DNA from 3 places in the Shewanella sp. MTB7 genome. Region 1 is predicted to be linked to each of the others. Evidence: predicted binding sites of a transcription regulator. Region 1 holds the regulator's gene; each other region holds the start of a gene.
The links. Region 1 encodes MetJ, which represses methionine synthesis genes. Its sites were predicted from a motif close to TAGACGTCTAGACGTCTA; they were not measured.

Region 1 (4,866 bases):
ATACGCTTACGAGGTCCTGCACATCGACGATGCACTTTTTGAGTCAGCAGGTTAACTTGTCCAAAGGGAACCAAGGTCACTAAGCTCAAGCCATCGTTAAACAAGGGTCTGGCATCGCGACTTAACAAGCGAGCAAAACCACGGCGATAAAGGCCTGAGTCAGCACTGACTAGCGCAACTAACCCCAGATCTTCCCGCACTTTGATGTCAGCTATCCCCAATGACTCTGCTTCAAGCTCAAGCAGAGCATGAACTTGTTTACTGTTTTCATTGGTGAAGGCTAATTCAACTCGGTTTTGCGCTAATGTCCAATGGGCTAGCGGGATAAGTCCAGACTCAGCTAGCAGTGCGAGGACGCTATGCAAACCTGCTGTTAACCTTAAATTAAACAGCGAAACCGAAGCAAGGTTAGTCACAACCGGCGCGCTAGCCGATGAACTCTTAGGTGCAATCAAGGTAAAGTCTGTGTGAGAGGCGTAACTAGAACGCACAGCTAAGCTCACATCAGTATCAAACAGTGGCTGTAACGAGCGATTATGCAGTACAGGTGAGCCTAAATGAGCGAGGCGGTTAGCTTCATCTAAAGAGAGACTCTTGAGTAACTTTGCATCGTTGATTTTGTTAGGGTCAGCATTAAATACCCCCTCAACATCAGTCCAAATTGTCACACGACCAATATCAGCAAGGCTGGCAATTAGCGTGGCGCTGTAGTCAGAGCCATTACGCCCAAGCAGTAAAGTTTCGCCTTGGCTGTTCGCACAGATAAAACCGGTAATAATCAAACGTTCGTTAGGACTACCTTCAACACGCTTCTGCACGCGAACACGTGACTCATCAAGCCTGATTTGAGGAATGGCTCCCTCATCGGCAATCAGTAGGCTTCTGGCATCGACATCGCTTGCCGCCACGCCAGACTCCCTCAAAAGAGCAGCCAGTAAACGAGCTGACCAGCGTTCACCAAAGCTCACGACTTCGCTGCGCTTATATTCATTAAGTTCATCAAGAGAAAACAAACTGATCAATTGATACTTATCTATAGATAAGCGCTCACGCAAGCTTCTCGCTTGCTCATTTGATAGCAATTGTTCAATCAAATTCTGCTGAAAACTAATCAGTACCTGTAATTCTTCTTGCCACAGTTGAGACGAATCTTTTAACGCTAGCAACTTATAAAGAAAATTGGTGCTCTTACCTGCGGCGGAGACAACGACAAGATCGTCGCTATTGCCATGAGTGAGAAGGATATGAGCCACACGGCGATAACAATCTGCATCCGCTAGACTAGAACCACCAAATTTATGTAAATGACCACGCGCCATCTCTAACTCCTATAAACCAATTAACAGCTGACTGCAGATAAAGCAGTGAGTCCAACTTAACTATCTACGACTAAATGACCACGCGTCATTTTTAACTCTTATAAACCGCTGACTGCAGATGCTGCAGCGAGTCCCGCTTTAATGTCGGCCACTAAATCATCAGCATCTTCAATACCAACAGAAAGGCGAATGAGGGTCTCTTTAATCCCTGCTTCGGCTCGCGCCGCTGGTTCCATCGCTCTGTGGGTCATTGTCGCAGGAACGGCGACTAAACTCTCTACCCCACCTAAACTTTCTGCGATAGAAAACACAGAAAGTTGCGCTAGAAAGGCGACTAATTCAGCTTCACCACCTTTTAGCTCGAAACTGAGCATGGCACCGAAGCCTTTTTGCTGCTTAGCGGCGATGTCATGTCCGGGGTGATCGTTAAGCCCAGGGTAGTAAACCTTGTCTACGGCGTTGCTGTTAGTGAGTACCTCTAATACTCGCTGAGCGTTGGCTTGATGCTCTCTGATGCGAATAGGTAGAGTTCGAAGGCCACGCAGTGCTAGATAACTATCAAATGCAGATCCAGTCAGCCCTAAGGTGTTTGACCACCAATGCAGTAACTCACCCAATTCAGGATCTTTCGCAACCACGGCACCGCCAACAACATCACTGTGTCCATTGATGTACTTAGTCGTCGAATGCATGACGATATCAGCCCCTAATAAAAGTGGCTGCTGCAAAATAGGTGACAAGAAAGTGTTGTCGACGACCACGATCGCATCAACATCATGGCTTGCAGCTGAAATAGCTTCAATATCGACAACCCTTAGCAGTGGATTAGATGGAGTCTCAAGCCAAACCATCTTAGGTTTAAGCGCTATCGCCTCACTTAAGGCTTGGCTATCTGTTTGATCAACCACCATCAACTTAAACTGACCCTTTTTGGCCAAGTTGGTGAATAGACGATAACTGCCACCATAACAATCGTGGGGAACCAGTAATAGGTCATCAGGACCTAACAAACTCGTGACCAAGGTTATTGCAGCCATTCCCGTACATGTCACCACGCCTGTGGCTCCTTTTTCAAGCGCTGCAATGGCATCTCCGAGAATAGAGCGCGTTGGATTACCCGAACGGCTGTAATCAAAATCTCTTGGATTCTTGTGTCCATCGAAGGAATAATTAGTGGAAAGATAGATCGGCGGTACTACGGCACCATGTTGGGTATCGGATTCAATCCCCTGACGCACGGCAATCGTGGCTAACTTACGTTCGGTCATCTACAGCTCCTAATACTAACTACTACTAAACATCATACCTATTACTGACATCATACTTTATATCATTTAGAAAAATGAGATGTCTAGACGTCTAAATGTACCTAAGAGTTACTTCCTCGTCAACCGATTAGACGTTTAGACGTCCGAACATATGGAAATCTATTTGCATTTAATCGAAATAAGAGGCAATAATTTGACTGTACAAATTAAAGGGTTAAAATCTGCCCCGAATTTTGAATTTACAGGTGAGTCAATGACTGAGTGGAATGGCGATTACATCAGCCCCTATGCTGAACACGGCAAGAAGAATGAACAGGTAAAGAAAATTACTGTTTCTATTCCCTTAAAAGTGCTTAAGGTACTGACTGACGAGCGTACACGCCGTCAGGTCAATAACCTACGTCACGCCACCAACAGTGAACTGCTTTGTGAAGCATTTTTGCATGCCTATACTGGCCAGCCACTGCCAAATGATGAAGATCTTTCGAAAGATAAACCTGACAGCATTCCTGTAGAAGTAAAACGCTTGATGGATGAGATGGGCATTGAGTGGGAAGACGTCGAGTAACCTTATTAATACCCTAACGCTCTAAGAAAGCTCGTTTCAGTGGCTTTGCGCGAATTCCATTCTAAGCGCATTCAATGACCACTGAATCTTGCGGTTCCAAGAGACTTAGATATAGAAAGTACTCTACTCCAGTCAAGAATATCAGTTCTACTAAATATTTGATCAATTCAGAGCCTTTCAAGCTTTTCAATTCAAGGCGTATTGATAAAGAAATGGTTATTCCCTTTTAAATCAATACAACACAGAAGTGGAATGCTTGAAAAGCTCACGTAGTGCGGGCTTCAAAGTACTCCATGCTGTGTTAAGTGATTTAGATATACGACTGCATGGTCTATTTTGTTCCATACAAAATAAGACATTTCCTCCATCCTTGGAGGTCAGATGCAGAAGGTAGGGCGAAGCACGACTGAATGGATTCAGGAGGTAGAGTAACGCAGGAGCAGTTACCGAGGATGCCAGAGCCGAGAATAACTATTAGCGTCAAGTTCCAGTCTTGCCTGCAGCACCTTGAACTCCCGCTGAAAGGTCAAATAATTAATGGAACTGATATAGAGATCGCGATGCGATGCGATCCCTGTTTGTTTTTATTGTTCTTTAATTGCCGTATATATCCAGCTCACTTGGGTATACTATTTATGGACAGAAATGTGTTTGAGTTAATCGCACCGACTACCTTACTACTGGCATCCATTATTATCTTCTTTGGGGCAATCACTCAGAGCTTGATAGGCTTCGGTCTTGCCGTGGTAGCCTCGCCACTTCTCTATCTTGTTGATCCCGATCTGGTTCCGGCCCCCGTCATCGTTATGGGCTTCTTCATCTCTTTGCTTACTCTCTATCGAGAACGTGGGGCACTGGAGTTTAATGGCCTACAGTATGCGCTACTGGGTCGTATTCCCGGCGGATTTATCGGTGCGGCTCTGTTAATATTTGCTCCCCAACCGATTCTCGGCTTAGCCATAGCAGGGATCGTGGCGGCAGCGGTCATCCTAAGTTTACTTAAATTCAATTTAGTGGTGAACCGCAAGAGCTTGTTTGCAGCAGGCGTGATATCTGGTGTGTTTGGCAACATTGCAGCCATAGGTGGCCCACCACTGGCTATTTTGTTATCGGGAAAAGATGCGAGTCAATTTAGAGCTGCGCTTTCAGCCTTCTTCATCTTTAGTTCTGCCATAGCATTAGCCATCTTATCTATCGCAGGATTATTGGAGATTAAGCATCTTTGGCTTTCACTCATGCTACTTCCATCAGTGGTGCTAGGATATTTGGTCGCTGGCAGGTTAGTGGGAAGAGTTGATAAGAGTAAAACCAGAAGCATGACACTGATCTTATGCTCAATCAATGCATTAGTATTGACGGTTAAATCGTTAATGGAATTGTAAAATCGAGATCGCTTCGCTCCGAGAACGTGACTTCGTCACTGTGAGTGCGCATCTGCGATACTTCGAGAAAGAGAATTGCCACAAACCTACAACGTATTGCTTGTCCTCGTAGCCAACTTGTTGGCGCACTCGAAGGGTACTCGTTCCCACTCTCGTAGCAAAACGTTCTCTAAGTTAGCCCGCGAACGCCCTCGAAACGTCATTAAAAATGATATGAAGTTTGTAGCACACCACCTATGGCATCGTCACTGCCGACCATGCCGGTTACATCCAGATAAAAAGCCTGACCAAAAGCGAATCCAGTACCTAAGGAGTAGATATTCGACGTA
Region 2 (4,866 bases), 2.0 Mb from region 1:
AATTCAACCCATTGATTTTCATCAAAGGCATAGCCTAAGTACAGTTTATCGATAGCTAATGCTAATTCACCACTACCACCTAACCAGTTTTCTCGCTGATAATCGACTTCGAGACGGTAAAGGAATTGTGAATGCTGCCCAGTGATGCCTAGAGTGGCAAAACTGTCATCTACATAACTTTTGGCATCATAAAATTCATCGTGATTATAATCGCTGTTGGCACCAATATGCCCACCAACACCTACCTCACCATAAATATTCATGTGATCACCATTATCATTGGTGTGTATTGTCGCGGCCTGCGAAATCCCCATAACAAATGAAGACGACAGTGTTATTGCAATGATTGTTCTTTTAAACATTGCTACTACTTCCATATGAGTTAAAGATTGGTTTTACCAACCCTAATAGATAGAAAAAGATGTACACACGTCAAAATTAAACATTTTCACAACATGATGCTTATTATTAAGTGTGATTATTCGGTAACAAAATACTTAGTTTGGAAATGTTTACACTGATCACATACTTGCAATATTAACAATCACTTATAAACACTTCCCCGCAAATCATCTCACACTCTATTAATAATTTACCTGTCAGCGTTCACAGTAATGCTCAAAGTAATTATTTTATACAACCGAATAGTTGAAAGTTGTTTATTTCAATATGGAAAAGTAAATAAGAGAGCGGATATAACTATCTGCTGCAAAAAAATTAGAAATACTCATTAACTTGACACCTGTCACACAAATTAAGCTTTCAGGGATTTTGTTTAAACGTTTAAATATTAAACTGGAATGGACAACTTAGTGAATGTGTTTTGTAATATTAAGGATATGGTGCTGTTTTCATTCCTCAATAGGAACCACTATGCAGTTACTTTTTACTCTGAAAAGCAAGCTAACAAATTTAGAGCTTATTGATTCAACAAGTAGCAATGCACTTCATAACTCACGGATTATAAAAACATTGTTGTAAAGCTTCGTAAGCTGACACGAAAATACGATAGCTTTGTGAGAGTTAGGTATGCTTAATGCAAGAAGGAGGGTCAGTGACTTATCAACTCAAAGGGCATGAGCCACAACTTAATCACAACGGCTGAATTTAACGTAATTTCAGTGATACGTTAAACCGATCTGAGGTTGATTTTATTAAAACTTAGCTCAAGAACTGAGGGCCAAGTGTTCAGCATAGTTTTGCGCCCACCGGAGTAACTCTACCCGATTACGGGAGTGAGTCTTTCTGAAAATAGAGGAGATATGGGCCTTTACGGTATGTTCGCTGATGCATAAATCATCGGCGATCTCCCGGTTTCGAGCGCCGCTGGATACCAGCCGAATAATAGTACGTTCGCGTTTGGTCAATATTTGTAATATATCTTCCGCATTTTGAGAATACTCATCACTGGTTTCTAACCGTTCGACCAACTTGCGAAACATTTTACTGATCAAGGTGCGATCATACCAAAGCTCATCCGCAACCATCTTTCTTAATCCCGTCAACATAAGATCCATACGCTGATCTGAATAGAGCAAGCCACGGATCCCCAACAAGAGAGCAGATGAGGGATCTAACGTATTTCTATTGACCTGATACAGAGCAACTGGAACATGGGGAACAAGGCGAATAGCGAGTAAGGGGATCCCTCTATTGTCTAGCGCTGCGCCTTCTTGAGCAATAAGGTAGAAGCTGTTACGAACACTTGCGGGATCAAGTTCGTAAACCTGTTTAATCACCCGAGTCTTCAATCCGATAGACTCAGCTAAAATAGCCAAATTACATGGCGTTGATACCTGATGGATAAAAACCAGCTCATCAACTTTACCCATCCATTCTTCTCCCTGAAAAATTTCTTAACTAATGTAAACAATTTGGCCAATATGAACAATTAGGCTCTATTGATCTTTCAAACATAAAGCCAACACATGTAACCATTCTGTCTCGTTTTCATTGGTTTGAATAGCATTAGTTTCCCCTCATAGTGAAAAATCATCAAACGATTATCAAATGATTACGGAATACTTATTAGCCAAACTCACCATCCGATGACCTTTTTTGATAAGAATCAAACTTTAAAAAAATCAGATTCTTAGCAGTGAGATTTACCTCAGACTAAGAGGCAAACCTAAAGATAATAGTTTTATCCCTTCAGCTGTGACAGCTGTTTATCATGGGTTGTCACCAAAAACAGCAGTCCCAAGATAGCCCCAAACAAAGCCATCCCCATATCGGACTGTGTATCCCAGATATAGCCCTGAGTACCTAAGAAAGCTTCCGCATCTTCACCGGTTAGTAGCGCAACCCACCACTCAATTAGTTCATAAAATGCCGACAGTGCGAGGGCAAAACAGACACAGATAAAGTTGCACCAAGAGCCCGATTTCAGTACTTCATTACGAATAAAAACCTCCCTAGCGATAAGCGCAGGAATAAAGCCTTGGGCAAAGTGACCTAGCTTGTCGTAATTATTCCTGTCACTACCCGAAACGTCTGCCAACCAATCAAACAGAGGCACTTCGGCATAGGTATAGTGCCCGCCCACCATCAAAATGACGCAATGGATCAGTATCAAAACATAGAGCAGGGGCGTTAATGGAAACCTTTTTCGAGTCAAAGCCAACAAAGGTAATGCAATTAACACCGGAGCAACTTCCAAAAACCAAGTGAATTGATCTTTAGGATCAATAGCGGACCAAATCAGGACGGAGAAGAATATAGCCAACCAAATATGCTGTTTATTCAAAATAAGAACCTCATAAATGTATAATCTCTATTGTTTTGTGATCAGAATAATAACTTTAGCCATCTAGCCCTCCACTCTGAACAAAAAAAGTGCTAATTTACTCTAGAGTAATAGACTGTATATAAAAATAACCTAAAACAACATAATACCAATAATTGAAGAGGCTACCTAAATCATGACGAAACATTCGCTGGACAAGGATAAGATCAAGATCCTGCTTTTGGAAGGCGTCCACCAATCTGCAGTAGATGTATTCAAGCGTGCTGGTTACTGCAATATTGAATACCACAAGGCATCTCTTGGGGAAGACGAGTTAATTGAATCGATAAAAGATGCTCACTTTGTTGGACTGAGATCACGCACTCAGTTAACTGAAGCGGTATTAAGCCAGGCAGAAAAACTGGTCGGGATTGGTTGCTTCTGTATCGGCACGAATCAGGTCGCTCTTAAGGCGGCTGAGAAACTTGGTATACCTGTATTTAATGCCCCATTCTCCAACACACGCAGTGTGGCTGAACTGGTACTCGGTGAGATCATCATGTTATTCCGCGGTATACCTCAGCGAAATGCCATGGCTCATCGTGGCGGATGGCTCAAGAGTGCAAGTGGTAGTTTCGAAGCCCGCGGTAAAACGCTCGGTGTTATCGGCTATGGTCATATTGGTACCCAACTGGGTATTTTGGCTGAAACACTAGGCATGCGAGTGATTTTCTTCGATATCGAAGATAAGTTATCACTGGGGAATGCCCAGCAAATTCATTCGATGCAAGAGCTAATGTCTCTTGCCGATGTGGTGAGCTTACATGTACCAGAAAACCCGCAGACCAAGAATATGATCGGCGCAACAGAACTGGCTTATATGAAAAAAGGTGGCATCTTAATTAACGCCTCTCGCGGTACGGTTGTCGATATCGACGCCTTAGCCTCGGCCCTTAAAGCTGAAAAGTTAGCTGGGGCGGCCATTGATGTGTTCCCAGTCGAACCTAAGTCTAACGATGATGAGTTTACCAGTCCCCTACGTGGTCTCGATAATGTCATCTTAACGCCACATGTGGGTGGAAGTACTCAAGAAGCCCAAGAAAATATCGGTATAGAAGTCGCCGGTAAGTTAGCTAAGTATTCAGATAACGGCTCGACAGTGACCGCAGTGAACTTCCCAGAAGTCTCACTAGCACCACATAAAGATGCGTCCCGCTTGCTGCATATTCACCACAACCGTCCAGGTGTGTTGATCAAGATTAACCAAGCGTTTGCAGAGAAGGGCATTAACATTGCTGCTCAATATTTACAAACCTCGGCTGAAATTGGCTACGTGGTAATGGAAGTCGATTCCGATCAAGCTGAAGAAGCACTCGAACAGATGAAGTCTATCGAAGGCACTATTCGAACTCGTCTACTTCACTAATTCCATACTAAAAGGGAGATGCGACGATAGTGGCAAATCCTCCTAAATAATAGCCCGTATAATTTATCGATTATGCGGGTTATTTCATTTAAGTAGACGCCGATTGGCGTTACACTCTTCACCACTTAACGCCCTTTTTGGATAATGATATGACCCAGTCAGTTTCTCAGCCCTGTTGGAATTCAAGCGAACCGCAAGCACAACTCATCTTTGCAAGATTGTCTCACATGGGACTGATGAGTGTGACAGGCGAGCAGGGCCGCAGCTTTATTCACGGCCAAATCACCACAGACGTCAGCTCGCTAGAAAGTAATCAGTGGAGTTGGGGAGCACACTGCGATCCTAAAGGTAAAATGTTAGCTTGCTTCAGAACCTTTGCTGTTGGAGATGCATTATTCATGATGATGCCATTAGACACCCTAGCAGCAGATCTGCCTCAGTTGGCTAAGTATGCCGTGTTCAGTAAGGCCGATCTTGCCGATGTGACTGCCAACTGGACTATCTTAGGTGTTGCGGGCGAACAGGCACAGGAGTGGATTAACAACTACTTCGGCGAAATCAGCCAAGCGCTCACCAAGATTCCTAGCGGCGTACTGCTTAAAGATGGAAAGCGCTTTATCATCGTAATAGAAAAAACTGCCGCAGAAGTACTAATAAACTCAATTAATCAGCCAATTCAAGATCAAAGCGTTTGGCAGGCTCAGGAGATCCAAGC
Region 3 (4,866 bases), 340 kb from region 1:
CAAGATTGAGATCATGAATCGAGGTGATAACCGAAATTTTAAGGCTGCGAAGCAACTCTAAGATCTGGATCTGGTAGCGGATATCAAGATGATTAGTCGGTTCATCAAGAATAAGCAGCTGAGGTCGCTGCACTATAGCTCTGGCGATCAGCGCACGTTGCTTCTCACCGCCAGAGAGATGCTCATAGGCCTGCTTCGCCTTATGGCTCAAACCAACCTTGGCCAACGCGTCACTGATAATCTCTGTGTCACTCGCACTTGTTACCCCAAAAGGTCCCTTGTGCGGTGTTAACCCAATGGCCACAAGCTGTGCAGTGGTCAGGTCAAAATGGTGCGGAGTATCTTGCAGCACCACGGCAACTTGCTTAGCAAACTCCTTAGCCGACAAAATTGAAATATCTTCACCAAACAGAGTAATACACCCTGAACTTGGCTTAATGTATCGATACAAACAACGCAGCAAGCTAGACTTCCCAGCGCCATTGGGGCCAATAATACCTAGCATCTCTCCCTTAGTTAAACAGAAGTGGATATCAGATAAAATCTCACGCTGTTCTGCCTGCCAAGTTAAGCCTTCAACCTGTAGAACCTTGGTTTTAGAGGGAGGAAATTCAGGCATGTTGCTCTGTCCCGCCATGGATCACATCGATGGCAGTATTTATTTGGGACAGCATGAAAATCAAGACAGTAAGTATCCCGCAAGCTTTCACATTAATGGGGATAAGGTAACCCTGAGCTTTCGCACAGTGAAAAAATGTCATCTGAAACGCCTCCTCAAGTTACCCGCTTGAGTTCATTAGCGACAAAATTAGGCAGGTATCCTGACTCATGATTAAAGAAGGTCGCAGAACTTAGCTCTTAGAACCTAGAACCTCGGTCCTCACTGCTTCTTTAAAACACTCACAGTTGCGGGTACAGTTTGGGCTACTCTCCTTTAATGGTTAGCATTAAAGATCCCCAATTCCCTTTTAAGATTGAGTTCGCCATAAAACGCTGCTTTATATTATTCAGCACTTGCTAGCTCTCAACACCTAACTTTGCGGATCTGTTGCTCTGTACGACCAAATATAGATAGCAGAGTAATAACCGATCCTAAGTGGCACTATTATGCCGTTTTTAATACTCTAGGCAAACTGTAGCAGTTGAATTATCAGCTTTTATCTAAAAAAATACCAAGGACAAAATATTTCTAGTCCCAATGCAGCTTAGTGAAATGCTCCCCTTGGGCTGAGGTGTAAACAGTAATTTTAACAATCGATGCATAAGCGAGTGCAAGCTGAGTATAAAATCCCACAACGCCAGTAACACCTAATGCTCTGGACATCAGATGACGGATCACGCCACCATGGGTAACAAGTAACAGCGTTTGGCCACTATATTGACTCAAAATACTATCCCAACTCTGGTTCACTCTGGCCTCAAATGCTTGCATCGACTCACCATTGGGTGGAGTGAAAGCCCATGGGTTCTTCCAATACATCTCAATCATATCTGCACTGGTTTGATATAAGCTATCTAAGGTTTCGCCATCCCAGTCGCCAAAATCAATCTCTTTGAGACCATCCTCCATCTTTAACGGGATCCCTTTCTCAAGATAAAGTGACAGGGCAAACTCACTGCAACGGCGCAATGGTGAACAGATCACCTGTTCAAACACTATCTCGATCTCAAGATCGAGACCAGAGTTAAGATCAGAATTAAGCTCAGAGTTGAGGTCAGAGTTGAGCTGCCCAATAGCACGCTTCATCTGTACTTTGCCGGTGTCACTTAAGGCCACATCGGTTTGACCTCGCAGTATTTGACCGCCTTCACATTCACCGTGACGCATCAAATACAAAGTTGTGGTTTTACCATTGCTCCAATCCTGAGTCTCACTGTTTATCATGTTAACCCCTTATTGCTTCAATTTTCACTAACCAGCGAGTATCTGACCGTCATCAATGACATTCACCGTGACGCATCAAATACAAAGTTGTGGTTTTACCATTGCTCCAATCCTGAGTCTCACTGTTTAGCATGTTAACCCCTTATTGCTTCAATTTTCACTAACCAGCGAGTATCTGACCGTCATCAATGACATTCACCGTGACGCATCAAATATCGCTTATCTAACTCATAGTACTTGCTTCACATCGCCTTTAACGATATCACTCTTTAAGGTCAACTCAGCTTATTTATAAGGTATAAACAAGGGCACTCGACACTCACGGACGTCTAGTTTACTATGGACGTCTATACGTATAAACATCCAAAATATTTTTTTAACCAAGTGTTGATGAAAATAGTTAAAATCATCAGATAAACAGTTGAAACTACGTAACTATAATAATAGACACATGCTTGAGCCTGAGCAATTAAGTCGTTAAAACAGGTAGAATTTATGACCACTGGCATCCTAAACAGCAAAGCATTTAACCTAAAAGGTCAACAGCTCGAACTCCAGCTGACCAAGCAACTGAGCGAAGGGATCCTTATTCTTGACGGTGCCATGGGCACCATGATCCAAGATCGTAAGTTTGAAGAGGAAGACTTTCGCGGCGAGCGTTTTAAAGACTGGCCAAGCGATGTCAAAGGTAACAACGACCTATTAGTGCTCACACAGCCTGACGCCATCAAACGCATTCATAAAGACTACCTGCTTGCTGGTGCCGATATTATCGAGACCAACACCTTCAACGCCACGCGTATCGCCATGGCCGATTACGACATGCAAGCCTTGTCGGCCGAAATAAACTTCGAAGGCGCACGTTTAGCACGCACTGCCTGTGATGAAGTCGAAGCTGAAACTGGCCGAGTTTGTTATGTCGCTGGTGTACTCGGCCCGACCAACCGTACTTGTTCAATCAGCCCAGATGTTAATGACCCAGGTTACCGTAACGTTAGCTTCGATGAACTGGTCGAAGCCTATATCGAGTCGATTAATGCCCTTATCGAAGGCGGCGCCGATCTTCTCATGGTGGAAACCATCTTCGATACCTTGAATGCCAAGGCTGCGTTATTTGCTATCGAAACCGTCTATGAGCAACTTGATGGCCGCTTGCCAATCATGATCTCAGGCACCATCACCGACGCCTCAGGTCGCACCCTGACCGGTCAAACCACCGAAGCGTTTTACAACTCGCTGCGCCACGTTAAACCCCTGTCTATCGGTCTTAACTGTGCTCTGGGTCCAAAAGAACTTCGCCCATATATCGAAGAGCTGTCGAAAATTTCTGAATGTTTTGTCTCTGCCCATCCCAATGCGGGACTGCCAAACGAGTTTGGTGGCTATGATGAAACACCGAAGCAGATGGCCGATATTATTGGTGAGTGGGCTCAGGAAGGCTTCCTCAATATTATCGGTGGCTGTTGTGGTACCACGCCAGCGCATATCCGCGCTATCCGCAAAGCCGTGATCCAGCACCAAGCCCGTGTGCTACCCGATATTCCGGTGGCTTGTCGCTTGTCAGGTCTTGAGCCGCTTACCATAGATAAGAATTCGCTATTTTTAAACGTGGGTGAACGCACCAACGTCACCGGCTCAGCAAAGTTCCTTAGGCTAATCAAAACCGGCGCCTATGAAGAAGCACTGAGTGTCGCCCGTGAGCAAGTTGAGAGTGGTGCCCAAGTCATCGACATCAACATGGATGAAGGCATGCTCGATGGCGCAGAGATGATGCATAAATTCCTCAACCTTATCGCATCAGAGCCTGATATCTCCCGGGTACCGATTATGATCGACTCCTCGAAATGGGAAGTGATCGAAGCGGGACTTAAGTGTATTCAAGGCAAAGGTATCGTTAACTCCATCTCCCTTAAAGAGGGCGAAGAGAAGTTTATCCAGCAAGCCAAACTCGTTAAACGCTATGGCGCTGCGGCGATTATCATGGCGTTCGATGAGCAAGGCCAAGCCGACACTAAAGCACGTAAAATTGAAATTTGTACCCGCGCTTATCGCGTGTTGGTCGACAAAGTGGGCTTCCCGCCAGAAGACATTATTTTCGATCCCAATATTTTTGCCATCGCCACCGGTATCGAAGAGCACGACAACTACGCCGTCGACTTTATCGAAGCGACTGCCGAGATTAAACGCACCCTGCCCCACGCCATGATCTCCGGCGGCGTATCGAATGTGTCGTTCTCGTTCCGTGGTAACAACCCAGTACGAGAAGCGATCCACGCCGTGTTCCTCTACCACGCGATTCAAGCGGGCATGGACATGGGTATCGTCAACGCCGGACAGCTGGCGATTTATGATGATATCGACCCTGAGTTAAAGGAGCGAGTCGAAGCCATAGTGCAGAACTTGCCCTGTACCGCTGTTGATAAAAACGGTGAGCCAACGAATAACACAGAACTGCTATTAGAGGTCGCAGAGAAGTTTCGCGGTGACGGCAGTCAAACAGTGAAAAAAGAAGATTTAGAGTGGCGCAGCTGGCCAGTCAGTCAACGCTTGTCCCACGCCTTGGTTAAAGGCATTACCGACTTTATTGACCAAGATACTGAAGAAGCCCGCGCAGCCGCGACACGACCACTGGATGTGATTGAAGGTGCCTTGATGGACGGCATGAACGTGGTCGGCGATCTATTTGGCTCCGGTAAAATGTTCCTGCCACAGGTGGTTAAATCTGCCCGCGTAATGAAAAAAGCCGTGGCGTATCTCAACCCTTATATCGAACTCGAAAAGACCCCTGGTCAGTCGAACGGTAAGATCTTAATGGTCACGGTAAAAGGGGATGTCCACGATATCGGCAAGAACATTGTCGGCGTGGTACTGGCCTGTAACGGCTATGAAGTGATTGATTTAGGCGTGATGGTGCCGGTTGAGAAGATTATCGAAGTCGCCGTGGCAGAGAACGTCGACATCATCGGCATGTCAGGGCTTAT

Region 2: serA (phosphoglycerate dehydrogenase) is a predicted target of MetJ. The motif match lies at 2,803-2,820, and genes of this name have one in related genera.
Region 3: metH (methionine synthase) is a predicted target of MetJ. The motif match lies at 2,226-2,243, and genes of this name have one in related genera.

The regions. Positions count from the first base shown of each region.
Region 1 covers NZ_CP085636.1:835,925-840,790, reverse strand. The annotation lists gene HWQ47_RS03435 (bifunctional aspartate kinase/homoserine dehydrogenase II) at 1-1,319, opposite strand, end outside; gene metB (cystathionine gamma-synthase) at 1,418-2,587, opposite strand; gene metJ (met regulon transcriptional regulator MetJ) at 2,841-3,155, shown strand; gene HWQ47_RS03420 (sulfite exporter TauE/SafE family protein) at 3,803-4,537, shown strand; gene traF (conjugal transfer protein TraF) at 4,740-4,866, opposite strand, start outside.
Region 2 covers NZ_CP085636.1:5,196,519-5,201,384, forward strand. The annotation lists gene HWQ47_RS22555 (porin) at 1-362, opposite strand, end outside; gene HWQ47_RS22560 (helix-turn-helix transcriptional regulator) at 1,167-1,832, opposite strand; gene HWQ47_RS22565 (DUF2238 domain-containing protein) at 2,144-2,746, opposite strand; gene serA (phosphoglycerate dehydrogenase) at 2,922-4,151, shown strand; gene ygfZ (tRNA-modifying protein YgfZ) at 4,301-4,866, shown strand, end outside.
Region 3 covers NZ_CP085636.1:1,172,817-1,177,682, reverse strand. The annotation lists gene HWQ47_RS04785 (ABC transporter ATP-binding protein) at 1-619, opposite strand, end outside; gene HWQ47_RS04780 (hypothetical protein) at 612-761, opposite strand; cobalamin riboswitch at 795-1,003, opposite strand; gene HWQ47_RS04775 (histidine phosphatase family protein) at 1,190-1,885, opposite strand; gene metH (methionine synthase) at 2,381-4,866, shown strand, end outside.